DNA from 3 places in the Mesorhizobium sp. YR577 genome. Region 1 is predicted to be linked to each of the others. Evidence: predicted binding sites of a transcription regulator. Region 1 holds the regulator's gene; each other region holds the start of a gene.

Region 1 (9,501 bases):
GATGCGGTTGAGCGCTGCATGGTCGGCATCCTGTCCCGAAACCGGAACCGAACCGGCCAGGCCCTGCGCGTCGAGCGCGGCAATCGCGCCGCCGGCAGTGCCGTCATTGGCGGCAACGACTGCATCGACCTTGTTGTCGTTGGCGGTCAGGAACTGCTCCATGTTCTTCTGCGCGTTGGCGGGCAGCCAGCCATCGGTATAGGCCTCGCCGACATTCTTGATCTTGCCGCTGTCGATCGCGTCCTTGAGCACTTCCATGGCGCCAGCGAACAGGAAGTCCGCGTTCGGATCGGAACCCGAGCCCTTGATGAAGACATAGTTGCCTTCCGGCTTGACGTCGAACACGCCCTTGGCCTGCATGCGCCCGACTTCCTTGTTGTCGAAGGTCAGGTAGAAGGCGTCCTTGTTTTCGATCAGGCGGTCATAGCCGACAACCGGAATGCCTTCGGCAACGGCCTTTTCGACGGCCGGTCCGATGGCGCTCGAATCCTGTGCCAGGATGATGAGCGCGTTGGCGCCCTGGCTGATCAGGCTTTCGACGTCGGTGAGCTGCTTGGCAGCCGACGACTGCGCATCAGCGGAAATGTACTTGTCGCCGGATGCTTCGAGAGCAGCCTTGATCGCGGCTTCGTCGGTCTTCCAGCGCTCTTCCTGGAAATTCGACCACGACACGCCGACGATCTTGTCCTTCGCATGCGCAACAGCGCCCAGCGACATGGACAGCGCAACACCCGCCAGCATGGCGGTTGCAAACTTCTTCATGATTTCCTCCCTGGCGCCATGACAGCGCAACGATACTTTGGCCCTCGGGCCCACCCAGAAGCTCTTTTTTTCGAGCCTCGAAAAAAAGAATGACGCATGCGCAGAGTTCTGTCAATATCCTTGTGCCGCTGTTGACGGGCCTGTCCGGTGAAGGGATGGTTCGCAACGGTTGCAAAGGCCAGGAACCCTCGTCCGAGGAGGGATCGCGGTCCAACAACAAGGCAGGAGCCGTTCCGCTTCGGCGGAATGAACAGGCTCCCGGGAGGAATACGAAAACATGTCGGTCGCGATCCGTCACGACGATCTGCGCAAGCGCAACCGCGCCATGGTCATTGCCGCCGTGCGCCAGGCGCAACAGCCGTCGCGCACCGAAATCGCCGGCTCGACCGGCCTCAGCCACTCGACCATTTCTGCAATCTCGTCGGACCTCATCGCCGAGGGCATCCTGCTGGAGGCCAAGGGACCCGAGGCGTCGTCACAAAAGCGCGGGCGGCCACAGGTGGCGCTGGAACTGAACCCCGATGCCGCCGAAATCGTCACCGTCGTCCTTTCCCTGAACTTCCTTTCGGTCGCGATCGTCGACTATTCCGGCAAGGTCGTGTCCGAGGAAGAGCGCAAGCTTGAAACGCTGACCATGTCCCGCGACGGCTTGATCGGCGAATGCGTGGCCATGGTGCGCCGGCAGATCGCGCTGCGTAGATCGGCCGGCCGGCGCGTGATGCGCATCGGCATGGCAGTACAGGGCATCACCGATTCCACCTCCCGAGCCATGCTGTGGACGCCGATTACGGCGCATACCCACATTGCGTTCGCCGACATCATCGAGGAAGCAACCGGCATTCCCGTGACCGTCGAGAACGACTGCAACATGATCGCGGTGGCGCTGAGATGGCGCAAGCCCGAGCGCTACCACAACGACTTCATCGCCGTGCTGCTTTCGCACGGCATCGGCATGGGCATGGTGCTGAAGGGCGAACTCTTCACCGGCACGCAATCCTCCGGCGGCGAGTTCGGCCATATGATCCACCGGCCCGATGGCGCGCTCTGCCGCTGCGGCCGCCGCGGCTGCGTCGAAGCCTATGCCGGCAACTACGCAATATGGCGCAAGGCAAAACAGGCAAGCGAAGACGACGCACCGCTCGCCGACATCAGCGATGGCGACATGCGCATGCTGGCAGATGTGGCGCGTGCAGGGCCCGGCCCCGAGCGCGAAGCGTTCCGCAAGGCCGGCGAAGCGATCGGCTTCGGCCTGGGAAGCCTGTTCGCGCTGATCGATCCCGCTCCGGTGGCTGTCGTCGGCATCGGCGCGACCGCTTTCGATCTGATCGAGCCGGCGCTGCGCGAAGCGATCGACAAGACCGCCGGCGGCCAGCACAACAAGGCGATTTCCTTCGATACAGAGCCGAACGAGCTTCCGCTCATCCGCGAGGGCAGCACCATGCAGGCGCTGACCTTTGTCGATCAGGAGATTTTTGCGCCGGGCGCAAGCCCGGCAACAGTCGGCCACAAGGTTGCCTGAGAAGCGCCAGGCAACGGCTCAGTCCTCGCGGATGGCGTAGCCCGAGCCGCGAATGGTGCGGATGACATCGGGCATGCGGCCCGTGTTGACGGCCTTGCGCAGCCGGCCGACATGCACGTCCACCGTGCGCTCGTCGATATAGATCGTCTCGCCCCAGACATTGTCGAGGAGTTGGCTGCGCGAGAAGACTCGGCCGGGATGGCGCATCATGAATTCGAGCAGGCGGAATTCCGTCGGCCCAAGCTTGATCTCGCTCTTCTTGCGATAGACGCGGTGGGCTTCGCGGTCGAGCACGATATCGCCGACCTTGAGCACGCTGGACAGCACTTCCGGCTTGGCGCGGCGCAGCAGTGCGCGCACCCGCGCCATGAATTCCGGCGTCGAGAACGGCTTGACCAGATAGTCGTCAGCCCCGGTGGAAAGCCCGCGCACGCGGTCGCTTTCCTCGCCACGCGCCGTCAGCATGATGATCGGCAGGCGCTCGGTTTCGGGGCGCATTCTCAGCCGTCGGCAAAGCTCGATGCCGGAAACCGCCGGCAGCATCCAGTCCAGCACCAGAAGATCGGGTACGTTTTCCTGAAGCCGGATCTCGGCTTCGTCGCCGCGCGGCACGATCTCGACCTGATAGCCTTCCGATTCGAGATTGTAGCGAAGCAGCACGCCCAGCGGCTCTTCGTCTTCGACCACCATGACTTTGGGTGCGATCATCAATTTGCCGTCCTGTTAACGCGATCCGGTTCGAGCCCCCTCGCCTTTCGCATGGTGTCCGGCGGGTTTCGCACCGCCGGTGGAACAAGCTTACCCTTTTAGAGCTTCGTGGCCAGCACGCCTCAGGCGGCCGGTGCAGTCATCGAAGTTTCATCCTGCTTCGGCCGATTGAGCGGAAGCTGCTTGCCGGTCATCACATAATAGGCGTTTTCGGCAATGTTGGTGACATGGTCGCCGATACGCTCCAGATTCTTGGCGCAGAACAGGAGATGTGTGCAAGCGGTTATGTTGCGCGGGTCTTCCATCATGTAGGTCAGGAGCTCGCGGAACACGGCGGTGTATTTGACGTCGATCTTCTCATCGGCGGCGCGCAACGCCTGCAACTCTTCAGGCCGGCGCGACACATAGTGGTCGACCACCTCCCGAACCTGATCCAGCACCATGCCCGACATCGCCTCGATCGAATGGGCAAGGTCGCGCGGCGTGGCGCTCTGGCCGACAGCGCTGACGCGCTTGGCGATGTTCTTGGCAAGGTCGCCGATCCGTTCCAGATCGCCGGCCATGCGGATGGCGCCGACCACGGCACGCAGGTCCTGCGCCATCGGCTGGCGCTTGGCGATCAGCGTGATCGCGCGCTCGTCGAGCTCGCGCTGGCGCGCGTCCATGATGGCGTCGTCCGAAACGACGCGCTGGCCGAGCGCATTGTCCGACTGGACCAGCGCCTGGATCGAAGCGCTGACCATCGAGCCGGCCAGGTCGCCCATATCCCGGATGAGACGGTCGATATGTCCCAGATCTTCATCGAAAGAGGTGACGGTATGTTCGCCCATGATGCTGTCCTTGCAATCCGCGTCGTGTTCGCGTCAGCCGAAGCGGCCGGTGATGTAGTCCTGGGTTCGCTTGTCGTCGGGGTTGGTGAACATCTTGTCGGTCGCACCTTCTTCGACGAGATAGCCGAGATGGAACATCGCCGTGCGCTGCGAAACGCGCGCCGCCTGCTGCATCGAGTGGGTGACGATGACGATCGTGTAGTTCTGGCGCAGTTCGTCGATCAGTTCCTCGACCCTTGCAGTCGCGATCGGATCGAGCGCCGAGCACGGCTCGTCCATCAGGATCACTTCGGGCGACACCGCGATGGCGCGCGCGATGCACAGGCGCTGCTGCTGGCCGCCGGAAAGGCCGGTGCCCGGCTCGAGCAGGCGGTCCTTGACCTCATTGAACAGGCCGGCCTTCTTCAGGCTGGTCTCGACGACATGGTCGAGTTCCGACTTCTTCTTGGCCAGGCCGTGGATGCGCGGTCCGTAGGCGACGTTCTCGTAGATCGACTTCGGGAACGGGTTCGGCTTCTGGAAGACCATGCCGACGCGGGCGCGCAGTTCGACCACGTCGATGTTCTTGTCGTAGATGTCTTCATTGTCGAGCGTGATCTTGCCGGTCACCCGCGCGCTGTCGATGGTGTCGTTCATGCGGTTGAGGCAGCGCAGGAAGGTCGACTTGCCGCAGCCCGAAGGGCCGATCAGCGCCGTCACCTGGTTCTCGCGCACGTCGAGGTCGACATCGAACAGCGCCTGCTTTTCGCCGTAGAACACGCCGACCTTGTTGCCGCGCATCTTGATGATTTCGTTGGGTGTGCCGCTCATTTTATCGCTCACTGCGCTTTCGAGTGCTTTCTCGGTCATGATGTTCATAACATGGTCCTTTTCTACCAGCGCCGTTCGAAGCGGCGGCGCAGCACGATCGCGGTGATGTTCATCGCCATCAGGAAGATGAGCAGGATGATGATGGCGCCCGACATGCGCTCGACGAAAGCGCGCTCGGCCTCGTTGGCCCACATGTAGATCTGCACCGGCAAGGCCGTCGCCGGCTCGAAAGGCGTCGTCGGATAATTGGCGACGAAGGCGACCATGCCGATCAAGAGCAGCGGCGCCGTCTCGCCCAGCGCACGCGCCAGGCCGATGATGGTGCCGGTCAGGATGCCGGGGGCTGCCAGCGGCAGGATGTGCTGGAACACCATCTGCATCTTGGATGCGCCGAGACCCAACGCTGCCGAACGGATCGACGGCGGCACTGCGGCAAGGGCGGCGCGCGTCGCGATGATGATCGTCGGCAGGGTCATCAGCGTCAGCACGAGGCCGCCGACAAAGGCCGCCGAACGCGGCAGGCCGAGGAAGTTGATGAACACCGACAGACCGAGCAGGCCGAAGACGATCGACGGCACCGCGGCCAGATTGTTGATGTTGACCTCGATCAGGTCGGTCAGGCGGCTCTTCTTGGCGAATTCCTCAAGATAGATCGAGGCGGCAACGCCGATGGGAAGGGCGAGCAGCAGCACGATCACCATCATGTAGAAGGAGCCGATGATCGCCACGCCCATGCCCGAGGTTTCAGGACGGCTGGACGCGCCGAAGGTGAACAGGCCCTTGTTGAAATGCTCGGCCATCGAACCGTCGGCCGTCAGCTGCTTCATCCAGATGACCTGCTGGTCGGAAACCTTGCGCCGCGCCTCATCGACATTGAGATCGATCTGACCCTTGAAGGCGGAGTCGAGATTGGCGGCGGCGAGAATGTCGACATTGCGCGTCGTGCCGATGACCGAGGGATCGGCGGCAACCACGTCACGCAGTTGCGTGCGCGCGCCGTCCGACAGGAAGCCCTTGAGCTTGCGGATCGTCACCTTGTCGTCCGGGTTGATGCCGAGCTTTGCGACCAGCGCATTCTCGGCCAGCTTGGGGTAATTGGCGGAGATCAGCACGCTCGGATCGGTGGCGCGCTTGTTGTCCGGATCGAGGATCTTCTCGTCGAAATTGATTGGCAGGGACACCGTCGTCTGCCAGAACGCCGTGTAGCCCTTGGAGACGATCGAAAACAGCATGATCGCGAGGAAGACGAGGCCGACCGAGATCGCCAGCATGCCGTAGATGCGAAAGCGGCGTTCGGCGGCGTAGCGGCGCTTCAGCCCGATATCGCGGCGCGGACGGGGGACGGCACCAGCCACTGTGTCCATGGAAATGTCGGTCATTCGTACTGTTCCCGGTACTTGCGCACGATGTAGAGGGCGAAGATGTTCATGATCAGCGTCAGGAAGAAGAGCGTGATACCCAGCGCGAAGGCGACCAGCGTCTGCGGCGAGTTGAACTCAAGGTCGCCGGTGAGCTGATTGACGATTTTGACGGTGATGGTGGTCATCGCCTCGAACGGATTGAGCGTCAGGTTTGCGGCCACGCCTGCGGCAAGCACCACGATCATCGTTTCGCCGATGGCGCGCGAGGCAGTGAGCAGAATGGCGCCGACGATGCCCGGCAGCGCGGCAGGCAGGATGACCTTGCGGATTGTCTCCGAGCGCGTAGCACCGAGGCCGAGCGAACCGTCACGCATAGCGCGCGGCACCGCGGTGATGATGTCATCCGACAGCGACGATACGACCGGGATGAGCATGACGCCCATGACGAGGCCAGCTGTCAGGATGCTCTGCGCCTGGATGAAGGAGGTGCCGCCGGCAAGGGCTGCACTGAGGTCGCGCAGGAAGGGCCCGAGCGTCACCAGTGCGAATATGCCGTAGACGATGGTCGGGATGCCGGCGAGCAGTTCCAGCGCCGGCTTGACCACGGCGCGCACCTTCGGCGAAGCATATTCGGCCATGTAGACCGCCGACATCAGGCCAACCGGAACGGCAACCAGCATGGCGACCAGCGCGATATAGAGCGTACCGGCAAGAAGCGGGATAAGGCCGAACTGACCAGCCGACTCGCCAGCGCCGGCGGCAGCAAAGCGCGGGTCCCAGACGGTGCCGAAGAAGAAGCTGAAGAAAGGCACGCGCTCGAAGAAGTTGATCGACTGGAACAGCATCGAAAGCACGATGCCGACCGTCGTCAGGATGGCGATGGTCGAGGCGCCGAGCAGGCCCCAGAGAATGAGCCTTTCGACATTGTTGCGCGCACGCGCCCTGACTTTGATCTGCGACAGGCCGAAGACGGCACCAGCGACGGCAAGTGCGAGAACCAGGACGCCGCCGATCAGCTGCATCGTGTCCTGCGTGCGGTTGGCATCCACCGCGATCGGTATCATGTAGTCCTGGGTGTCCGGCGCCAGCGCCACGCCGCGCGCTGCAAGCATGGGCTGCAGTTCGGCGAAGGTAGCCGGCAAATTGTTGGCCACTTCCGGCTCAAGCTTGCGCAGGCCGTTGGCGAGGCTCTTGGTCAGGCTGGCAGCCAATGTGCGGCTGGCAACAGCGCTTTCGGCGGTCTGTGCCGGCAACTGCCCATTGATATGGCTGTTGAGATAGACGCTGGAGCCGATGCTCCAGATGGCCAGCAGGAGAAGTGCGGGCAGCGTGGCGAGCAGGAAGGCCCACCAACCATGATAGTGAGCACGGGAGTGCGGCTTGACCTTGCCATTGTCGTGGGCGGCGGCACGCTGTCGTCCGATGAAAAAGGCGACGGCGCCTATGACGAATACGAGCGCGAAGACGAGCATCAAGGACATGGACTACTCCGGGATGGCAGGCGTTTCGGGGCGCAGGATAATCCCGCGCCCCGAAATGTCGTCTGATTACATGGTCTTGCCGGCGTCGAAGGCTTCGCGCTGTTCCTTGCGCTCGCCTTCCGGAGCCGAAACCAGGCCGTAATCGGCAAGCGGGCTTTCCGGGCCGACCATCTGGTCGTCGAGGAAGAAGTCGACATATTCCTTGAGACCCGGAACGACGCCGAGGTGAGCCTTCTTGACGTAGAAGTACAGCGGACGCGACACCGGATATTCGCCCTTGGCGATGGTCTCGGTCGAAGGAACGATGCCCTCGACGGTCGCGACCTTCAGCTTGTCGGCGTTGTTTTCGTAGAAGGCGAGGCCGAACACGCCGACGCCGGTCTTGTTGGATGCGATGCGGGCGAGCGTTTCGGTGTAGTCGCCGTCGATGTCGACAGCCTTGCCGTCCTTGCGGATGGCGACGCAGGTCTTGGCGGCAGCCTTGTCATCCTGGCCGGCGGCCTTGATGGCATCGATCGCGCCCGAGGACTTGCAGCCTTCGGTCATCAGCTTTTCTTCGAACACTTCGCGGGTGCCGTGCTTTTCACCCGGGATGTAGGCAGCGATGTCCCAGTCGGGCAGGTTCGGGTTGACCTGGTTCCACTTGGTGTTCGGGTTGTTGACGAGCTTGCCGTCGACGACGAGCTGGGCAGCAAGTGCCTTGTAGACGTCAGCCGGCACCAGCGCCCAATCCGGGCCATTGATGTCGGTGGCGAAGACGATGCCGTCATAGCCGATCTTGACTTCCTGGATGTCCTTGACGCCGGCGTCGACGCAGGACTTCACTTCGTCGTCCTTGATCTTGCGCGAGGAATTGGCGATGTCGATGGTGTTCTCGCCGACGCCCTTGCAGAATTCCTTGATGCCGGCGCCGCTGCCGCCGGACTCGACCACAGGGGTCTTGAAGTTGGTGAAGGTCTCGCCGAAGTTCTCGGCAACGATCTTTGCATAGGGCAGAACGGTCGAGGAACCAGCGACCTGGATCTGGTCGCGGGCTGCGGCGTAGCCGGCGGAAGCGGCAAGCGCGATCGCTGCGGCCGACGCCGTAAGAAAGAATTTGGTCATTGGGGCCTAACTCCTGTCGGGGAATTTTCTTCAACGCGTTTCTTTGCGTCGGGAGAGGCATTAACGCCCGATTGTAACAGTCAGATGACAGTTTCATGTCACCTCGGTAACGCCCGAAAACAGGCGTTTTCGGCATGCCATGGAATGCCCGGCGCGTTCCGTGCGGGAATCAAGCAGTTACGCCGCTCGGCGGCTCTGGCGAGCGCTGCAGGAGCGGAGAAGAGCGAAGCAAGAAAAAATTAACGCTGCCGCCTTCAGACGGCTTCGCGCTTGTCCTGATCGTCGAGCCATGCCCAGCGCTGGACTTTTTCGAGCAGGGCCTTGGGGCTGATCGGCTTGGCGAGATAGTCGTCCATGCCTGCTTCAAGGCAGCGATCGCGGTCGCCCTTCAGCGCGTGCGCCGTCACGCCGATGATGGGAATGCGCGTTCCGGACTGCGCTTCCAGTTCGCGGATTGCCGCCGTCGCTTCCAGCCCGTTCATCTCCGGCATGGAAACATCCATCAGGATCATACGCGGCCGCATCTCGGTGAAGGCGGCCAGCGCCTTCCTGCCATTGCAGACGATCTCGAAGGTGAAATCGGTTTCGCCCAGTATCTGGGTGAAGACGAGCTGGTTGACCTCATTGTCTTCGGCCACGAGGATATCGAGCCTGTGCTCGGCCGAGCTGACTGGCCGGCTGCGCGTCCGCAGGCTGACGGCAGGCTGGGACACCGGCTTCGCCGCAACATCTGCAACGGCGCCGCGCCTTGGTTCGCCGGCAAAATAGGCGCTGCGCCGGCGCTGAATGGTCGAGACGAGGGCTTCGAGAAGCGTCGAGGAACGCGCCGGCTTGATGAGCTGCGCGTCGATCGCCAGATCGCGATAGCTGGCATTGACGAGCGATTGGTCCACCGAGGTCAGCATGACGATCGGCGTGTTTGCGAG
Region 2 (9,501 bases), 100 kb from region 1:
GCCGACGCCATTTCGCTGGCTTCGCGCCAGATCGCGGAAACGCTGAAGCTTTCGGCAATCATCACCTACACAGCTTCCGGAACGACCGGCCTGCGCGCCGCGCGTGAACGGCCGCAAGTGCCGATCATCGCGCTCTCGCCAGTCGTCGAAACCGCGCGCCGGCTATCACTGGTGTGGGGCACGCATTGCGTCGTCACCGAAGATGCCTTCGACCTCGACGACATGGTCGATCGCGCCTGCCGCATCGCCTTCGAGGAAAATTTCGGCAGACCGGGCGACCGCGTCATCATCACGGCGGGCGTGCCGCTGCGTACGCCGGGCGCCACCAACATGCTGCGCATCGCCTATATCGGCGCGGAAGGCCGCGGCGGCGCTTGAGGCCCGCTAACTCCGCCCTGCCGGCCATTCGGATCGGCAGGGCGAGTTGTCAGCCAGCTTTTCATTCCGGCGCGAGTTCACCGTCCATAACCGTCTCGTCGATGCAGCCCGCGCCATAGGCGTCACCGGCGATGCGCGCCTCTACGGCTCGCGCGGTGGCCTGCAGATCGACAGGCTTGCCGGCAAGTTTTTCGATAGCCGCGACGACAAGGTCCGGCGCGATCCAGTCCGGCTTGTGGCCGAGATTATGGACCCATAAGAGTTCCGAGTTCGGAATATCGCGGGCGAGCCCGACGGAATGGATTTCCTCGTAAACCACCGTATCGCGGTCCCCCGAGACCACGACAGTCGGCGCTTTGATCTCGCGATAGAGCGGTGCGGTCGCCAGGGCGTAGCGATAGAGGCCCTCGACATCGATGGCATTGGCGCGGAAGGCGCTCGGACGCAGCACCAGCGGAATCGACGCCCTCTTCGCATAATCGTCCGGCACCTTGTTGGGCGCAAAGACGCAGGCCGTGGCACCATCAAGCTGCATCAGCCCGGCGGGCGTGGTGACGGTTTCGGCAAACAGCCGGCCGATCACCGGAACCGACGTCAGGCTGTAATACCAGGACGTCGCCCCGCCCGGCCACGGATGGGTAGCCGCCGAAAGGAATACCAGGCCGCGCGTTTTTTCAGGATGTTCGAGGCCGAGTGCCGTGGTGGCTGCACCGCCGAAGGAATGGCCGACGATGATCGCTTGCCTGATGCCAAGCCGGTCCATCAGCTTTGCGATCGTGGCAGCCTGCGCGCTAGGGTTCTCGTTGTTTCCCGGCCCTCGGCTTGACCAGCCATGGCCGGGCCGGTCGAAGAACAGCATCTCGGCACGGCCTTCGAGCAGCGGCCGCAGCGGCACCATCTGATCGTTCAGATTGGCGCTGGCGCCATGGATGAACACGATCGGCGGAAGATCGGCATTCGCACCCGGCGGGACGCGGACATAGTGGATGCGCGCGCCGTCGATATCGATGAAACTTCCGACCGGCGGGTTGCGGCGTTCGATCAGCCACGAGCCCATGCGCGTCACGCCGACCATTATCAAAAGAAGCGCAAGCAGAAAGGCAGCGGCGGCGTAGAGCAGGTTCATTTCAGGGACGGTCGACGGGCGGCGTGGAAAATAGGCACCGGAAAATCAGCATCGCCGGCGGGCCGATGCATCAGATGCCTTCACCGGCTAGCTCTTCCGAAAGCGTGGAGACTTCGTTCTGGGCGCTGCGCATCATCGGATAGATATCGAGCACGCGCTGCCAGGCATTGAGCGCCAGCTGCTTGTTGCCCCTCTCCTTCATGATCTGCGCCATGCCGGCCAGCGCCCCGAAATGGCGCGGCTCCAGCCGCAGGGTCTGGTTGATGTCCGACATCGACTTGCCGAAGTTCTGCATCATGAAATGCACGGTCGCGCGGCGGTTCCAGCCCTCGGCGTAAGAGGGGTCGAGCGTCACGACCTGATCGAGGAAATCGAGCGCGACATCGAACTTCTGATCTCCCATCGCCTTTTGCGACCACTGCATCATCAGGTCGATGGAGGCACTGCCGGACCTGTTCCATTCCTCGCGGATGCGCTGCGCGATACGCTGGGCCGCCCGCTCGTTTCGCTCGCGCTTCAGATCGCCGAATAGCGCATCCAGCCGATCGGGCTTGGCGGTCACCTGCGTGCTTGTCGCCGGTCCTGTCTGTTGTGCGTAAACCGCCGGCACGAAAGCGCCGGCCAAAGCAAAGGTGAGAAAAAACGCAAAAAAATTCCGCATGCGAGAGAATCTATCCCCTCGCATCGGAACGTCAAACTGAATTTCGCGTGAAGGCCTGGGCCTTGAACCGGTCACCCCCGAAAAGCTTTGCTTTCGGGGTCGGTCACTCAGCCCTGGCGAGCCTTGTAGCGCGGGGCAGTCTTGTTGATGATGTAGATGCGGCCCTTGCGGCGAACCAGCTGGTTGTCGCGATGGCGGCCTTTCAGGGCCTTGAGCGAGTTCTTGATCTTCATGGTCTTGCCTGTCGAATGCGGCCCGAAGGCCTAATCAAAAAGCGCGCCAACAGCGCGCCTCAAATTTGTAGCTGGCTCTTAGACGAGAGTGTTTGCCGATGTCAACCTCCGGCAGCCACTTGTCCGTCAAATTAGCGCTTCAGCCGGGTGAAATGACCCATCTTCCGGCCAGGGCGGGCTTCCGCTTTGCCGTAGAGATGCAGAACCACTTCCGGCTCGGCGAGCAGGCTCTCAGCGCGCTCGACCTCGTCGCCGATGAGATTTTCCATCACGCAATCCGAATGTCGCGTGGCCGCGCCGAGCGGCAGCCCGGCGATCGCACGGATATGCTGCTCGAACTGCGAGTTGGCGCAGGCAGCTTCCGTCCAGTGGCCCGAATTGTGGACGCGCGGCGCGATCTCGTTGACGAGCAGCGAGCCATTGGGAAGCACGAAGAATTCGACGCCGATGACCCCGACATAGTCGAGCGCCTCGAGAATGGCGAAGGCGGCTTCGGTGGCACTCCGGGCGGTCTGCGCCGAGATCGTCGCCGGCACGGTCGAGCTGTGCAGGATGCCGCTGCTGTGGACGTTCTCGGCGGGGTCATAGGCCGAAAGCGCCCCGTCACGGCCGCGCGCCGCAATAACGGAAATCTCGCGGTCGAAACTCACGAAGGCTTCCAGGATCAGCGGCACTCCGCCCATGGCGGTATAAGCGCCGTCGGCGCCAGCCGGCGGGGTGTTGCGGAACAGGCGCTGGCCCTTGCCGTCATAGCCCATGCGGCGGGTCTTCAACACGCCGGCACCGCCGAAGGCTTCGAGCGCCGCGCCAAGGTCTTCGTCACTGTCGATGGCGCGAAAGTCGGCGGTTGGAATGCCGATGCCGTTGAGAAAGCTTTTCTCCACCACGCGGTCCTGCGAGACCTCGAGGGCGCGGGCCGGCGGATAGACCGGCACCGAACGCGCAAGAAGCTCGGCGGCGGACACCGGCACGTTTTCGAACTCATAGGTCACGACCGCACTTGCGCGGGCAAGTTCGGCAAGGGCGGCACTATCGTCATAGGCAGCAACGATCTGGCTGTTGGCCACCTGCGATGCCGGACAATCGGCCTGCGGTTCGAGGATCACCGTGCGATAGCCGAGGCGGGCGGCAGCCATCGCCAGCATGCGACCGAGCTGGCCGCCGCCGATGATGCCGATCGTCGAGCCGGCGGGCAGAGGTTCGCTCATGCGTCGTCCATGGGATGGTCCGCGACCTTGGCGGTCTGCTCGGCGCGCCAGGCATCCAGGCGCTCTGCGAGCTTTTCATCAAAAAGGGCAAGCACAGCGGCAGCCAGCAAGGCTGCGTTGACTGCGCCGGACTTGCCGATGGCCAAGGTTCCGACCGGTATGCCGGCCGGCATCTGCACGATCGACAGAAGCGAATCCTGCCCCGACAGCGCCTTCGATTCGACCGGCACGCCGAATACCGGCAGCGATGTCAAAGCTGCCGTCATGCCAGGAAGATGCGCGGCACCCCCAGCGCCTGCAATCACGATCTTGAAGCCTTCGGCCTTGGCGCCCTTGGCGAAATCGTAGAGCCGCTGCGGCGTGCGGTGTGCCGACACGATGCGCGTGTCATGCGCAATGCCGAGCGCTTCCAGCGTCTCGGCGGCGTGACGCATTGTCGCCCAGTCGGACTGGCTTCCCATGATGATGGCGACGTCGGCGCGCGCTGTGCTCAAATCTCTGGCCTCTGCTTTGCTGGAAACAGGCACGATAGAAATTGCTGCCAGCCGATTAGCGAAATGAACGGCGTCCCGCAAGAAGTCTTGCGACGAGAAGCGGCGGCGCTGCCGCTAGGCGATGATGTCCGGAATCATTTTGTCTTCCAGCTTCGACAGCCGGTCTTTCAGCAGCAGCTTCTTCTTTTTCATGCGCTGAATTTGCAGCGGATCACAAGCCATCGCAATCATCGCGTTGATCGCCGCGTCGAAATCGGCGTGCTCCTGCTTTAGCTTTGCAAACTCGAGACGAATCTCGGTCTGTTCCTGATCTGACATGTCCACCGTCTGCAAAATTTCGGGTGCCCGAAAGCACCCAGAGGCAAGGCCGGACGTGGAATTCCCCCCGGCGCGAAGCCCATACCACATTTCAATCTTTCAGGAAATGCTACCACGCCACATTCGACATCCAGATCATCTGGTGGCAGACTGTCATCGTGCCGTCACAGTACGGGACCTGCGGAGGAACCGTCTGTGGCGCGCAATCGAGGAAACCATGAAAGGGAGCTCCAATCATGTCTCTTGCCAACCATCTTGAAGAGTTGCAGCGGAAGCACGGCGACATCGAGCGCGAAATCGACACAGCGCTGAACCATCCATCGGTGGACGACCTCGAAATCGTGAATCTGAAGCGGCGCAAGCTGGCACTCAAGGACGAGATTGAAAAACTGAAGGCAAACCCGACCACCCACTAAAATCAGTTTTGCATAGACGCGCGCTCTGCGCGTTCTTCCGCCGGCGGCGCGGTTAGCCGCCGGGTCAGTAGGTTTTTTTTACCCTGTCAGAAATACGGAGCGGCCTGCGACCAGATGGAAGCACGGCCGCTCTGTTTGTTTGGAGCCTCCGAAAGACGCTTAATGCTGTTGGACCGGTGAGGATCCAGGGCTGAGATTTCCCCGCTATTCACAACCCGTTATTCACAGGCCGAAGCAACGGCTCCGCGTCAGGCTTCCCAGAACTGATCGAGCCAGACATTAAGCTGGAGGAAGCCGCCGGCGCTGACGGCATAGACCCGCCTTGTGCCTTCGGCCGTTGCGTTGACCAGGCCGGCGTCGAGCAGGACCTTCAGATGCTGGGAGACGGCGGGGCGGGAGACGGGCAATCCGGACGCCAGTTCGCCGACCGTCTTGGGACCGCGCCGCAACTCCTCCAGGAGGTGGCGCCGGTTGGGATCCGCAATGGCCAGGAACGCATCGGAAAGGATCATTCCCTATTTGTGCGGCAATCTGCCGCCAATCTCAACCGCCTTGTTATTCCGCCGGTTCTGGCGGCGTGCGCGGGTCGAGCCGGCCGGCTTCCGGGGTCACGCCGCGCTCGGACGGCAGCGTCTTGAAGGCCTCGCGATCCTCCACCGGCACCGGCGCGCGGCGGCTGATGCGCAGCAGCGTGTAGCCGGCGAGCGAGAAATGCGCGAGCGCTGTGGCTAGGAACAGGCTTTCCGGGCTGAGATAGCCCATCAGCGCCGCACCTATGATCGGGCCGATCATCGTGCCGAAGCCGTAGAGCAGCAGAAGCCCGCCAGACACTTTTACGAAATCCTCCGGGCGGGCGTGGTCGTTGGCATGCGCGACCGCCAGCGAATAGAGCGTGTAGGCAAACGCGCCATAGGCCGCCGTCATGGTGATGACCAGCACGCCCGTGCGGGGCCCGGTGAGGAAGGTCAGCACGCCGACGATCGCCGAAATGAATGCGGCCGCCGCCAGCACGAAACGGCGGTCGGTTCTGTCGGAGATGCGGCCCATCGGCAGCTGCATGGCCGCCCCGGCAACCACGACAAGGCTCATCATCAGCGCGATCTCGGGCGTGGAAATGCCGATGCGCGCGCCATAGACGGCACCCAGCGTGCCCCAGGCGCCGTTGGCGACGCCGGTGAGAAAACAGCCGACGCAGGACACCGGCGAATTGGCGTAAAGTCCCTTCAGATCGAGCGACACATCCTGCAAGGGCAGCGGCGTCGAGGCTGTCGAGACGGCGGTCGGGATCAGCGACAGGCAGAAGAAAATGCCCGCGACCATGAACAGCGAGGCCGATTTGACGTCGCCGAAGGCGACGATCATCTGGCCGGCCATGATCGAGGCGTAGGTGACCATCATATAGAGGCCGAAGACGGTGCCGCGATTCTCGTTGGTGGCCTTTTCGTTGAGCCAGCTTTCGATGACCATGAAGGCGCCGGCCATGGTGAAGCCGGTGAAGGCGCGCAGCAGGATCCAGATATATTCGTCGATCATCAGCCCGGTGAGCAGCGCAACGATCGCGCCCGAAGCGGCGAACGCCCCGAAGGCCCGCACATGCCCGGCCCGCCGCACAAGCCGCGGCGCAAAGAAGCAGCCGGCGACGAAACCACCAGCCCAGGCAGTGCCCATCAGGCCGAGGGCAGCGGTCGAAAAACCTTCTTCCTGCCCGCGCAATGGCAGGAGCAGACCGTGAAGTCCCGAGGCCGCCAGCAGAAAGGCCGTGCCGCGCAGGAGCGAGAGAATCGGTCTGTAGGCTGCGAACATGCGTCTCCCCGGCTTTGGTTTCCGCTGCCTGAAAATACCGATAATCGGGTTTTTCGACGGCGCGCTTACGACATCTTTCGACTATTTCAGCCGAAACAGCGCCTCCGCTGCATTCTTGGTGGCGTCCTTCGTCTTCAGTTCGGCCTCCAGCCGCACGATCTCGGCCTGGAGCAGACTGATTCGCTCTGACAGTTCCGACACCGACAGCAGCGAAAGATCCTGCCCGATGACATGGGCGCTTGCGGGTATTTTCGGCTCGTCCTCGAAGATCGCCATGGTCTCGTCTCCTTGTTGTCCGATCCCGAAAGCCCGGATTTTGCCGGCGGGATAGGACGTCGGAACAAGAGCTTAGGGCAGTCGCGACGAATTGGAAGCCTTTCGCCGCCCGATCGCTGTTTGCCTGTCGTGGCGACACGCTCCATAAGGACGGGCAAGAATGTAGGCCGACACCACACCAGTGGGAAGGGAGATAAAAATGGCAAGCAAGGCGGCAATTCCGGACAAGATGACGGCAGTGGCGATTTCGACGCCCGGCGGCCCGCTGGTGCTGAAAGCCGAAAGGCGCGACGTACCCAGGCCGGAAGCCGGCGAGATCCTGATCCGCGTCAAGGCCGCCGGCGTCAACCGGCCCGACGTGCAGCAGCGCAAGGGCGCCTATCCGCCGCCGCCCGGCGCCTCCGATCTTCCGGGCCTCGAAGTGGCGGGCGAAGTGGCAGCCCTTGGCGAAGGCGTGACGCGCTGGCGCGTCGGCGACAGGGTCTGCGCGCTGACGCCCGGCGGCGGCTATGCCGAATACGCCAAGGTTCACGAAACCAACACACTGCCGGTGCCGGCCGGCTTCACCTTCTCGGAAGCAGCCGCCCTGCCCGAAACCTTCTTCACCGTCTGGCACAATGTGTTCGAGCGTGGCGGGCTGAAGGCCGGCGAGACGCTGCTGGTGCATGGCGGCTCCTCGGGCATCGGCACGACGGCGATCCAGCTCGCCTCGGCCTTCGGCGCCTATGTCATCACCACCGCCGGCAGCGCCGAGAAATGCGAAGCCTGCCTGAAGCTCGGCGCCGACCGCGCGGTGAACTACCGCGAGGAGGATTTCGTTGAGGCGGTCAAGGAAGCGACCGAAGGGCGCGGCGCAAACGTCATCCTCGACATGGTTGGCGGCGATTACGTCGCCCGCAATTACAGCGCAGCCGCGATCGAAGGCCGTATCGTCCAGATCGCCACGCAGGGTGGAGCGGTGGCGAGCACCGACTTCTCCAAGCTGATGGTCAAGCGGCTTACCCATACCGGCTCGACCATGCGGCCCCGTCCGATCGAGGTGAAGGCGCAGATCGCCGCCGGGCTGGAAGCGCAGGTCTGGCCGCTTCTCGCCAGCCGCCGCGTCGCCCCGGTGATGGACATGATATTCCCCCTGACCGACGCCTGGCGCGCTCACGAGCGCATGGAGGAAGGCGAGCATATCGGCAAGATCGTGCTGGATGTGGGGTAGCGCTGCGTCCCCTCCCCCTTGAGGGGAGGGTGGCCCGAAGGGCCGGGTGGGGTCGCTGCGGCAGTGCTCGACCTTCCTTTGCGCCGAGTGCTGCATGAACGACCCCCTCTGGCGCTTTGCGCCATCTCCCCCTCGAGGGGGGAGAAGACGCCGGCGCTCCTCACCGCTTCCCGTTCGCCAGCCTGTGCGCGAAGAGGATCATGCCGATCACCAGATTGTCGGCGCTGGCCGGCAAAGGCACATCGCACAGCGCACCCTTGCTCACCCCTGAAGCCGAGCAACAGCGCCCGGCGATGCGGCACTCGCGCCGCTGGCAGCGGAAATGCGCACCCTCCAGCGAAGCAGCAATGCTCCAGGCAAGCACGAGCCCGTCGGACAGCGGTTTCGGCGCTGGCTTGCCATCGATCATGACGGCTGGACGAGGCTCGGCCCTCTTGCGCGCGGCGCGGCGATGCATGTTGGGAAATTCGGTCATGCGAAAAATCCTCCGTTGGGAAACTCCAGGCATGGTTGAACACGCCCGCACCTCGAACGAGGCCGGGATGAAGTGGGAAAGCGGACGCATGGCTTGCGCCTGTCTTTTTATGTTTATGTGACGCTTGCCATGCGCCCGCCGACGCTCTTGTCCCGCTCAGTCGCCTCCACATTCGCGTGGCCAGCCGTAGCTCAAGACCCGGGCTTAGGGGTTCATCACCCAGCAGCACCACCGCAGTGCCACCAGCCCGGACGCCGTCCCCTCCACGCTCATCCGGTTCATGACCCGTGTTCCCGTGAGGGCGACGCGAAGATTATGCGGGCGTCGTTTGGGGTGGGGAAAAAGATTCCTCCAGCCGGCAAGACGCTCGAAAGAAACCGGAACATTTTCAAAGTGATGGCCGGCGCAGTCGGCTAAAAATCAACGAAAACACCCCGAAACGCAGGAAACTTTTCCACCCGACGAAAAGCTCGTTTTGTGATATTCCCGTCAAATATTGATGGAAAACTCACAAATATTTTTAAATCCAAAAAAGTCGAAATCAAATTCAAACATGTAAAGCCGCAATTAAACCTCAATTGACAACTAAGAAAATTATATCGTTTTTTTGGGCCAGGTTTGGCTTTTGCGGGCGCAAAGATCTTCGGCGCGCCAATCTCTTCCAGATTTCCGATAGATGTAAGCCGGCGATAACGATCGCCGCGCGGGTTTTTCTTTGCGAGGGCAGACCAGTGGCCTCGACACGCACCAGGCATTCAATCGTGCACTTCTCGGCGCCTTTCGCGCTGCGGGGTCAGCCGGCGATATCCTCGGCCGGCCGCTTGGCTTTCGATCGATCCCGGCGAATTGGACGCTGCATTGCGCCAGGACAAGGAACAAACCTGCTCGCTACCCCGCATGCGC
Region 3 (9,501 bases), on a different contig from region 1:
TTCCTCTCCCCCGTCGATCGGGGGAGAGGTGGCTCGGCGAAGCCGAGACGGAGTGGGGGAGAGTCTGCGCCGGGCTGTTTCCGCCAAGATATGAAACGCTTCAGCCGTACCTCGGATACCGGACATAAGCGAGGCAGCGCGAATCGGGCGACCAGGAATTGACGTTGATCGTTCCCTGCCCGCCATCGAAGGCATCGAGGTCGCGGCCGTTGTTCCCCTCCGGGTCCATCATGCGCAGGATCACGGCGCGGTCGGCGGGGTGTCCCGTCGTGCCTTCCGGATAGCTCAGATAGGCCACCAGCGAGCCATCCGGCGATGGATGCGGAAACCAGTTCACCCGAGCATCATGCGCCAACTGCTCCAGCCTGCTGCCATCACGGCGCATGCGGAAGATCTGCGCGTGGCCGGGCCTCTCCGCTGCCGCCTCCGAGTTGAAATAGATCCATTCCCCGTCCGCCGAAAATTCCGGCCCATCCACCGGACAGGCCCCGTCGGTGAGAAAGACATCACCGCCGCCCGCAGCCGCCATCGTGCAGATCCAGGTCGTCGCCACGCCCTCGGGCGTGCGGTACATGCCGACATAGGCGAGCGTCGCGCCATCGGGCGAGATGCCATGCAGATAGTGGCGCAGGCCGCGCTCCGTCTCCCGGGAGACCCTTGTCGGCACGCCGCCCGCAAACGGCAGGACGTAGAGATGGCCGTCATAAGCGGTGACGAAGATGCTCTGCCCGTCGGGCGCGATCACGTGATCGTTGTTGAGGTTTTCGACCGGCGCGCTGTTGATGCGGTGCGGCCCGTCGCTGCCGTCGAGCGAGATGCGGAACAGGCGCCCGTCGGCATTGTAGACCAGCCATTTGCCGTCCGGCGTCCAGTTCGGCGCCTCGATCAGTTCACCGCTGTCATAGACGACGCGAGGCTGCCCGCCGTCGCGGTCGATGACGACAAGCTCGCTGAAATGGCCGGCCTTGAGCCGTCGCGCCCGCGCGTCGGGGCGCATGCTTGTGCCTGATGCTGTCATCGCTGAAATTCCTGATCGGCAAGATGGAGCTATTGTTGCGATGTCCGGCGCAAACCACCATACTTTGCGACGGCCATCAACAGCACGCCCAGCATCAGCCCGTTCAGGATGTGCCACAGGAAGTGGGTGCCCAGCGGAAACGCATCGCACACCACGGGATCGATGGCGCGGAACGTGACCGAGGCGACGAAGATCGCCGCTGCGGCCAGATTGTACCAGCCGGCGCGATTGCCATGCGCCGTCACCAGAATGCCGAAGAAGATCAGGGCCAGGAACGGCGGCAGATAGCCCGTCGAGCCGTTCGAGGCCTGCCGCAGCCAGTCGGGCACCATGAAGGTGAGAAATCCGACCACAGCGTAGAAGCCCACGAAGATCGCGACCGCCTTCGGCCAGCCGAAGCCGAGGAAGCGGCGCAGGTTCAAGAGCGTGTAGGCAAGAGTGAAGCCGGCAATCGGCAGCACATCGGCCCAGATCGTCAGTCGATTGGCGAAGGTATGGAACAGGGCCGAGCCGATGCCGATTGCCACCGCCCACCACGCCAGCACTTCGGCAAACGTGCCGGTGCCGCGCCTGCGCACTTCCCGCACGCCCCACAAGCCTGCGATAACAAAGGCCAGATTTGTCAGGGCGTTGGCCGGCTCCGCCCAGAGTTCCGGGCCCAATCTTTCGCAGTAGAGATCAACATGATCGAAAAGGGTGTTGGGCATTCTCGAAAGTTCTTTGGCTGGCGCTTCAATATCCCTAACGTTAGCCTTGGCACCTTTACCACTCGTTACAACACTATAAGGCACGTCCAGGTCACTATGTCACCGCAACGTGACTTCCCGTTGATTGCCGCACTGCCTATTGTTTCGGCAATGAAAAACTCGGCCAAAGGCCGGTGGGGATTGTGGAACGACCATGGAATTGCGTTTTTTCTCTCGGCTGGCGGTGGTAGCGCTGGCGATGCCGGCCCTTACGGCGGCGGCGGCAGCCGACGGCACGCGGCCTGCCGGCGTGATCGAGCTGTTCACCAGCCAGGGCTGCAGTTCCTGCCCCCCGGCCGACGCTTTGTTCGAAAAATTCGCTACCGGCGGTGACTACGTGGCGCTCGCCTATCATGTCGACTATTGGGATTATCTCGGCTGGCGCGACACCCTCAGCAGCCCCGACAGCACCGACCGCCAATACGCCTATATGCGCTCCTTCGGGACGCGCTCCGTCTACACCCCCCAGGCAGTGATCAACGGCCGCATCCACGTCAACGGCGCCAAGCGCGACGACATACTGGATGCGTTCGACGAGCTGAACAAAGCCGAGCAAGGCCTCAGCGTCGACGTGAGCGTCAAGCTTACCGGCGAAAGCCTGGTCATCGAAACGGGATCGGCGGCGAACCAGAGCTCTGCCAAGGCCCATGTCGTTCTGGTCTATTTCGATGCGCCTCAGGCAATTGCCGTGCCCCGGGGCGAAAACAAGGGCCGCACGGTCACGTATGTCAACGCGGTGTCCGATATCCAGAGCGCCGGAATGTGGCACGGCAAGGCCGCCCGGTATGAACTGCCGGCAACCAAGATCGCCACCAAGGGCGGCTTCGCCGTGCTGCTCCAGGCAGTCGGCAAGGATGGCATGCCCGGCCCGGTCCTGGGCGCCGCCATCTACCGCAAGCCGGACGGCAACCGCATCTGACTAGCCGTGCCGGGCGCCATCTGAAGCAGCCAGCGAGATACTTCTTTGCAAGCCGAATGCGGCGGCCGCCGGCATTCAGCCAACAAAAAACCGGGGCCAAACTGAGCTGACACCGGTTCCAATTTATTTGGGATCGTCGCACTCAGCCTCCTTGAGGAAGCTGAGGTTGGTTCGATCCGACTCTGACCCGTGGGCGGGGGGCTTGGGGTTTACAGGCCGGTGCCGGACCGAACCGTCTCAGGCAACACCCGCAAAGTCGACTGACATTGAGGCGGCAGCTTGTGCAAAAGGTGTCAGAATTGTGGCAGCGTATCACCTATAAAAACAGAGTGTACGGATTTGTTACAGGAACCCGGCTTGATTCTACCCTAGGGCGTATTCGAGCGGCGGGGCTTGCTTTTCACGGGCGAAAGCGCGACTCTCTTGTCGCCAAACTGTCACGGAAGGTTAAGCTGCATGACCGATCGCGGAGGTGGAGCGGAGGATGGGCAGGAATCAGCAATATTGATTCCCCTTCACGAGGCCAGGCGCGAGCGGCAGGAGCTACCGGTTTCCTTCGAGAGGCGTGAGCTCGAGCAGATTCTTCGTCTGTATGGCCGGATGGTCGCCGCAAACGAATGGCGCGACTATGCCATAGACCGCCTTCCCGACCGCGCCGTGTTCTCCGTATTCCGGCGCGCCAGCGAGACGCCGCTGTTCCAGATCATCAAGAACCCCAAGCTCGCCCGCAAGCAGGGTGCCTTCAGCGTCGTCGCAGCCGGCGGCCTGATCCTCAAGCGCGGGCATGAGCTCGCCCGCGTTCTCGGCGTCTTCGACAAGACGTTGAAACTCGTAGAAGCCTGATTTCGCTATACTTTTCCGCGAAACTTCCGCTCCGGCAGCGAGTCTGGATCGGGCTGCAGGCCGGCACCGCCATTCATCGGAAACTGCATGAACACCGTGTCGAGCCAGCGGCCATGCTTGTAGCCCGACCCTTCCAGCTTGCCTGAATGGATGAAGCCCAGCTTCTCATGCAGCCTGACGGACGGGCTCTGCGGCGAGCCGTCGCCGATCACCGCGATCATCTGCCGGAAGCCTAGCGCGGTCGCTTCAGCGATCAGCCGTTCAAGCAGCGCCCGGCCGACGCCCTTGCCCTTGGCTTGCGGCGCGACATAGATGGAATTCTCGACGATGAAGCGGTAGGCCGGACGGGCGCGGAAGGCTCCGGCATAGGCATAGCCGATGATTCGGCCACCCTCTTCGGCGACGACATAGGGGTACCCCTCTGCTCGCAGGCTGGCGAATCGCTCGCCCATTTCTACCCGTGATGGCGGCTCCAGTTCGTAGCTCGCCGTGCCGTGATCGACCGCGTCCGCGTAGATCTCCGTAATCGAATCGAGGTCCGAAGCCTCTGCTGGCCTGATATTGATGCTGCTCATAATTTATGCACTCTAATTGACGTGCCCGAATTTGAGCAGAGTGTTCCATAAAAGAAAAGGGCGGCCTTTTGGGCCGCCCTCGTCTTGTTGCTGGTCCAGCAGCGGTCGCGATTACTCGCGGTTGCCGAGGAACTGCAGCAGGAAGGTGAACAGGTTGATGAAGTCGAGATAGAGCGTCAGCGCGCCCATGATGGCCTTGCGGCCGGCAACGAGCACGTCGTCACCCTCGAAATACATTTCCTTGATCTTCTGCGTGTCGTAGGCGGTGAGGCCGGAGAATATCAGCACGCCGATAGCCGAAATGGCGAACTGCAGGGCCGGCGAGCCCAGGAAGATGTTGACGACCATGGCGATGATCAGGCCGAACACGCCCATCACCAGGAAGGTGCCCATGCCGGTCAGGTCACGCTTGGTGGTGTAGCCGAACAGCGACAGCGCACCGAAGGCGGCGGCGGTCACGAAGAAGGTCTGCGTGATGCTCTGCGCCGTGAAGACCAGGAAGATCGACGACAGCGACAGGCCCATGAGGGCGGCGAAGACCCAGAACGCGGTCTGCGCGCCGGAAACACTCATCGACTGGATACGGGCGCTCAGGAAGAACACCATGCCGAGCGGAGCGAGCATGACAACCCACTTCAGCGGTGAACCATAAAGGGCCACACCGAGGTTGGTCAGCATCTTGCCGTTGGCAAGTGTGGCGACGGCGGTCGCCGGATCGTTGGTGGTCGCCATCATCATGGTGGCGAGAGCGGCCACACCGGTGATTGCGAGCCCAAGCGCCATAAGGTTGTAAACCTTGAGCATGTAGGCGCGCAGGCCCTCGTCGATGACGCTGTCGGCGCGGGTACCCGCGTTTGCGACATGCGTCTGATAGTTGCGAAGGTCAGCCATTGATTTCCTCTATTGCTTCTGCCCCGTCGGGTGTCAGGTTCAAATGAACCCAGGCGCCGCTGGCGGGACTCCAGCATGCCTGCGGCAAATATGATGATTCTTTTTGACGAGAACAAGACCCGTTACACCCCGCAATGCCGCGTGATTGCAGGAAATGGCCAAAAAATACCCTTTTTTGCCATCAGGACTAGCCGCGCCTAGCTCCTTCGATCGATTGACAGGGCGACCCGCTACAGATTCCGCAGCACCGGTGCCGCCTTGTGTCCCAACACTCTCCATGTGCCGATCAGGCCGATGCCTACCGTGACGGCGAGCGCGATCAGGATCGTTGCCACCGCCACCTCGGGTAGAAAACGCGAAGGCAGCGTCATGATTCGTGCGACAACAAACCACGCCGCGACGCCGCCGGCAGCGAGCGCGAACACCGCCGTCGCCAAACCGATCAGCATGTATTCGAGCGAGAAGGCAGCAATCAGCGTGCGCCGCGTCGCGCCCAGCGTCTTCAGCACCACCGCATCATGGACCCGCGCCCGGTTGCCGGCGGCGAGCGCGCCGGCCAGCACCAGCACCGACGCGATCAGCGCCACGCTTGCCGCCGCGCGGATCGCCGTGCCGAGCTGGCCGACGATGCGGTTGACCACCTCCAGCGCATCCTTGACCCGCACCGTGGTCACGGCGGGAAAGGCGCGGGTGACCGCGTTGAGCAGGCGCGTTTCCTCGGCGCTGTCGGCCTTCGGCGTCAAAAGTGTCGCCAGCCATGAGTGCGGCGCGCCGGCAAATGTGTTGGGCGAAAACACCATGACGAAATTGATGCCCATCGATTCCCACTGCACTTCGCGGAAATTGGCGATCTTTGCCGTCACGTTGCGGCCAAGCACATTCACCGTCACCGTGTCGCCGAGCTTCAGGCCGAGCTCGCCGGCTTCTTCCGCCGCGAAGGAAACCAGCGGCTCGCCCGAATAATCCTCCGGCCACCACGTGCCGGCGCTCAGCGTCGAGTTCTCAGGCTGGTTCTTGGCATAGGTCAGGCCACGGTCGCCGCGCAGCACCCAGGCGCCTGCCGGCGGCACGGTCAGCTTCTGCACGTCGACGCCGTTCAGCGCCATGACGCGGCCGCGCAGCATCGGCACGCGCACCAGCTTGCCGTCCGGTGCTTCCTTCTCGACCAGCGCCGAGAAGGCGTCGACATCCGTGCTCTGGATATCGACGAAGAAGAAGTTCGGCGCCTGTTTCGGCAGGCTGCCGGCGATCTGCTGGCGCAGATTGCCGTCGATCAGCGCCAGCGTCACCAGCAGCGTCAGGCCGAGCCCCAGCGACAGCACCACCGACGGCGTCAGCGCACCGGGACGATGGATGTTGCCGACGGCAAGCCTGAGTGCTGTCGAGCGCAGGCGCGGGCTTTTTCGCGCCAGCCACTGCACGCCGACACCGACGCTGCGCAACACGATGAAGGCGAAGATCGTCGCGCCGACGAAGATCGCGGCGATGCGCCGGTCGCCCGAAAACCAGATAGCGAGCAGCGCCAGAAGGGCTGCGATCCCCAGCGCACCGACGACATAGACCCGGCGCGGCAAGCCACCACCGCCAAAGCCCATCTCGCGAAACAGCGCGGTCGCCGGCACGTCGCGCGCCCGGCCGAGCGGCAGCAGCGCAAAGGCCAGCGTCACCAGCAGGCCGAAGAGTGCTGCCATCGCCAGCGCGCCGGGATAGATGCCGCCTTCCGCGGGCACCGGTATGACGGTGGAAAGGGCAGCACTCGCCGCAAACGGCATCAGTGCGCCGACGACCAGCCCGATGACGATGCCGATGCCGGCGATGATCAGGATCTGCACGAGATAGACGGTGAAGACGAAGCCGCCCGAGGCGCCGAGGCTCTTGAAGGTGGCGATGACGCCGCGCTTGCCATCGAGATAGGCACGCACGGCATTGGCGACGCCCACCCCGCCGACGACCAGCGCGGTGAGCCCGACCAGCGTCAGGAACTGCGAGAAACGCTCGATGTTGGAGGAAAGTGCGGGTGCCGCATTGGTGCGGGTACGCACGCTCCAGCCTGCCTGCGGAAACTTTTCGGTCGCTTCATCGCGCACGGAAGTCACCGCCGCCTCGCTGCTGCCGTCTGCCAGCCGCACCTTGTAGGCATATTCGACCAGGCTGCCGGGCTGGACGAGGCCGGAGGCGCGCAGGCCATCCAGCGACACCATCAGGCGCGGCGCAAAGCCGAAGCCTTCCGAAACCGCGTCCGGCTCCGTGGTGATCTTGGCGCGCAGTTCGAAGGTGGCAGAGCCGAGCTTTATCCGGCTGCCTAGCTTTATGCTGAGCCGTTCGAACAAAAGGTCGGAAGCCGCAGCGCCGAACACGCCGTCCCTTTCACCGAACATCGCATCGCGCGACAGTGCCGGCTCCGTCACCAGCGCCCCGAACAGCGGGTAGACGCCGTCAACGGCCTTCACCTCGGCCAGCGACTGGTCGGAACCATCCTCCAGCCGCGCCATAGAGCGCATGTTCGCGCTTTCCGACAGCGTGCCCAATCCCTTCAGGAAGGCGCTTTCGTCGGCAGTCGCCTCGCGCTGGTTGAGCTGGAAGCGCAGGTCGCCGCCGAGCAGCGACTGCCCCTCATTGGCCACGCCTGCCGTGATCGACCGCGCCACCGAATTGACGCCGCCGATTGCCGCGACGCCAAGCGCGATGCAGGTGAGGAAGATCAGAAAGCCGGAAAACCCGCCGCGCATTTCGCGCAGCGAGAAACGGACGGCGAGTTTGAGGGTTTGCGAAAACGGCATCGGCAGCCGCCTCAAGCCGAAACGACGGCAAGCGGCGGCTCGGCTTCGATCCGGCCCGAGCGCATCGCCACCTGCCGCGTGCAGCGCGCGGCAAGCGAAGGATCATGCGTGACCAGAACCAGCGTCATGGCGCGTTCCTTGGCCTTGGCGAACAGAAGATCGGCAATCTGCCGCCCCGTCGCCTGGTCGAGATTGCCGGTCGGCTCGTCGGCGATGAGAATGCGCGGCTCCGGCGCCAGCGCCCGGGCGATCGCAACGCGCTGCTGCTCGCCGCCCGAAAGCTCGCCCGGATAATGCGTCACCCGGTCGGCCAGGCCCACCGACGCCAGTTCGCGCTCGGCAATGGCGAAAGCGTCGCGCTTTCCCGCCAGCTCCAACGGCACGGCGACATTTTCCAGCGCCGTCATGTTGGGAATGAGGTGGAAGGACTGGAAGACGATACCGACATTGCGGCCGCGAAACGCCGCGATCTGGTCCTCGCTCTTGCCGTTCAGAAGCTCGCCGGCAATTCGTACCGTTCCCGAATCGACCCCTTCCAGCCCGGCCAGAACCATCAACAGCGTCGACTTGCCGGAACCCGACGGGCCGACGATGCCGGTTGCCTCGCCGGCAGTCACCGTCAGGCTCACACCCTTCAGCACATGGACGGACGACGCCCCCGTGCCCAGTGTCAGCGAAACATCCTTCAGGTCGATGACGGCTTCTGTCACGGCAAATCTGTCCTATATGGAAATGAAAGCGGCAGGAATTTATTCGTCATATGGGCTTTGACACATGGCATTGAAACATCTGATTTTCGCACTCTTTGCCGCATCTCTTGCCTTTTTCACGGCAAACACCCCGGTTTGGGCCGAACCGTTCAAGATAGTCGGCTTCGGCGACAGTCTCATGGCCGGATATGGCCTCAACCCCGGCGAGAGCTTTCCCGAAAAGCTTGAAAAGGCGCTACGCAACAATGGTCACGATGTCGTGATCACCAATGCCGGCGTCTCCGGCGACACCACCAGCGGCGGCCTGTCGCGCCTCGACTGGTCCATTCCCGACGGCACGGAGCTTGTCATACTGGAGCTTGGCGCCAACGACATGCTGCGCGGCATCGACCCTGAGATCGTCGAACAGAACCTCGACAAGATGCTGGCCCGGCTCAAGGAGCGCAATATTCCGGTGCTTCTGGCCGGCATGGTCGCAGCGCCCAATCTCGGCCACTCTTATGGCGAGCAGTTCGGCACGATCTATCCGAAACTTGCCGAAAAATACGGCGCCACGCTCTATCCGTTCTTCCTCGACGGCGTCGCTGCCGACAAGACCGCATTGCTGGAAGACGGCATGCACCCCAACGCCACCGGTGTAGACCGCATGGTCGAACGCATGCTGCCGGTGGTCGAGAAGACGATTTCGGCCAATGCGAACAAATCCTGATCAACCATGTTGATGACGATGTCATCGCACCGACATGACAAACAAACAGCTTGCTCACATTGCGGATCGGTGATTCGCTAGACATCAAGAGTTCGATTCGGGGAGGCAGCGATGCCAAGACTTTTCACCGCCCTCGAAATCCCGCGTGACGCAGCGCTTTCACTTTCACTGCTGCGTGGAGGTCTGCCGGGAGCCCGCTGGATCGACGTCGAAAACTATCACCTCACTCTGCGCTTCTTCGGCGATATCGAAGGCCACGTCGCCGACGAGATCGCCAATGCCCTCGACCGGATCCGACGACCGTCCTTCC

What was found. The regulator PhoB, encoded in region 1, activates phosphate uptake and scavenging genes when phosphate is short. The targets are predictions, from matches to a motif close to TGTCATNNANCTGTCAT.
Region 2: the regulator PhoB is predicted to act here: its motif matches at 4,570-4,586, upstream of BM413_RS01435 (YdcH family protein).
Region 3: the regulator PhoB is predicted to act here: its motif matches at 3,108-3,124, upstream of BM413_RS19115 (DUF2794 domain-containing protein).

The regions. Positions count from the first base shown of each region.
Region 1 covers NZ_FPBI01000001.1:388,280-397,780, reverse strand. The annotation lists gene xylF (D-xylose ABC transporter substrate-binding protein) at 1-762, opposite strand, end outside; gene BM413_RS02020 (ROK family protein) at 1,040-2,281, shown strand; gene phoB (phosphate regulon transcriptional regulator PhoB) at 2,300-2,989, opposite strand; gene phoU (phosphate signaling complex protein PhoU) at 3,112-3,819, opposite strand; gene pstB (phosphate ABC transporter ATP-binding protein PstB) at 3,853-4,677, opposite strand; gene pstA (phosphate ABC transporter permease PstA) at 4,692-6,008, opposite strand; gene pstC (phosphate ABC transporter permease subunit PstC) at 6,005-7,471, opposite strand; gene BM413_RS01990 (substrate-binding domain-containing protein) at 7,538-8,575, opposite strand; gene BM413_RS01985 (response regulator) at 8,830-9,501, opposite strand, start outside.
Region 2 covers NZ_FPBI01000001.1:288,768-298,268, reverse strand. The annotation lists gene pyk (pyruvate kinase) at 1-378, shown strand, start outside; gene BM413_RS01465 (alpha/beta fold hydrolase) at 440-1,504, opposite strand; gene BM413_RS01460 (tetratricopeptide repeat protein) at 1,575-2,165, opposite strand; gene ykgO (type B 50S ribosomal protein L36) at 2,273-2,398, opposite strand; gene BM413_RS01450 (5-(carboxyamino)imidazole ribonucleotide synthase) at 2,530-3,606, opposite strand; gene purE (5-(carboxyamino)imidazole ribonucleotide mutase) at 3,603-4,100, opposite strand; gene BM413_RS01440 (DUF465 domain-containing protein) at 4,215-4,418, opposite strand; gene BM413_RS01435 (YdcH family protein) at 4,655-4,834, shown strand; gene BM413_RS01430 (ArsR/SmtB family transcription factor) at 5,083-5,346, opposite strand; gene BM413_RS01425 (MFS transporter) at 5,390-6,637, opposite strand; gene BM413_RS01420 (DUF1192 domain-containing protein) at 6,719-6,913, opposite strand; gene BM413_RS01415 (NAD(P)H-quinone oxidoreductase) at 7,113-8,123, shown strand; gene BM413_RS01410 (hypothetical protein) at 8,284-8,598, opposite strand.
Region 3 covers NZ_FPBI01000012.1:212,893-222,393, reverse strand. The annotation lists gene BM413_RS19130 (TolB family protein) at 101-1,018, opposite strand; gene BM413_RS19125 (ceramidase domain-containing protein) at 1,048-1,725, opposite strand; gene BM413_RS19120 (DUF1223 domain-containing protein) at 1,919-2,683, shown strand; gene BM413_RS19115 (DUF2794 domain-containing protein) at 3,140-3,526, shown strand; gene BM413_RS19110 (GNAT family N-acetyltransferase) at 3,532-4,101, opposite strand; gene BM413_RS19105 (Bax inhibitor-1/YccA family protein) at 4,213-4,992, opposite strand; gene BM413_RS19100 (ABC transporter permease) at 5,223-7,772, opposite strand; gene BM413_RS19095 (ABC transporter ATP-binding protein) at 7,784-8,482, opposite strand; gene BM413_RS19090 (arylesterase) at 8,547-9,191, shown strand; gene thpR (RNA 2',3'-cyclic phosphodiesterase) at 9,303-9,501, shown strand, end outside.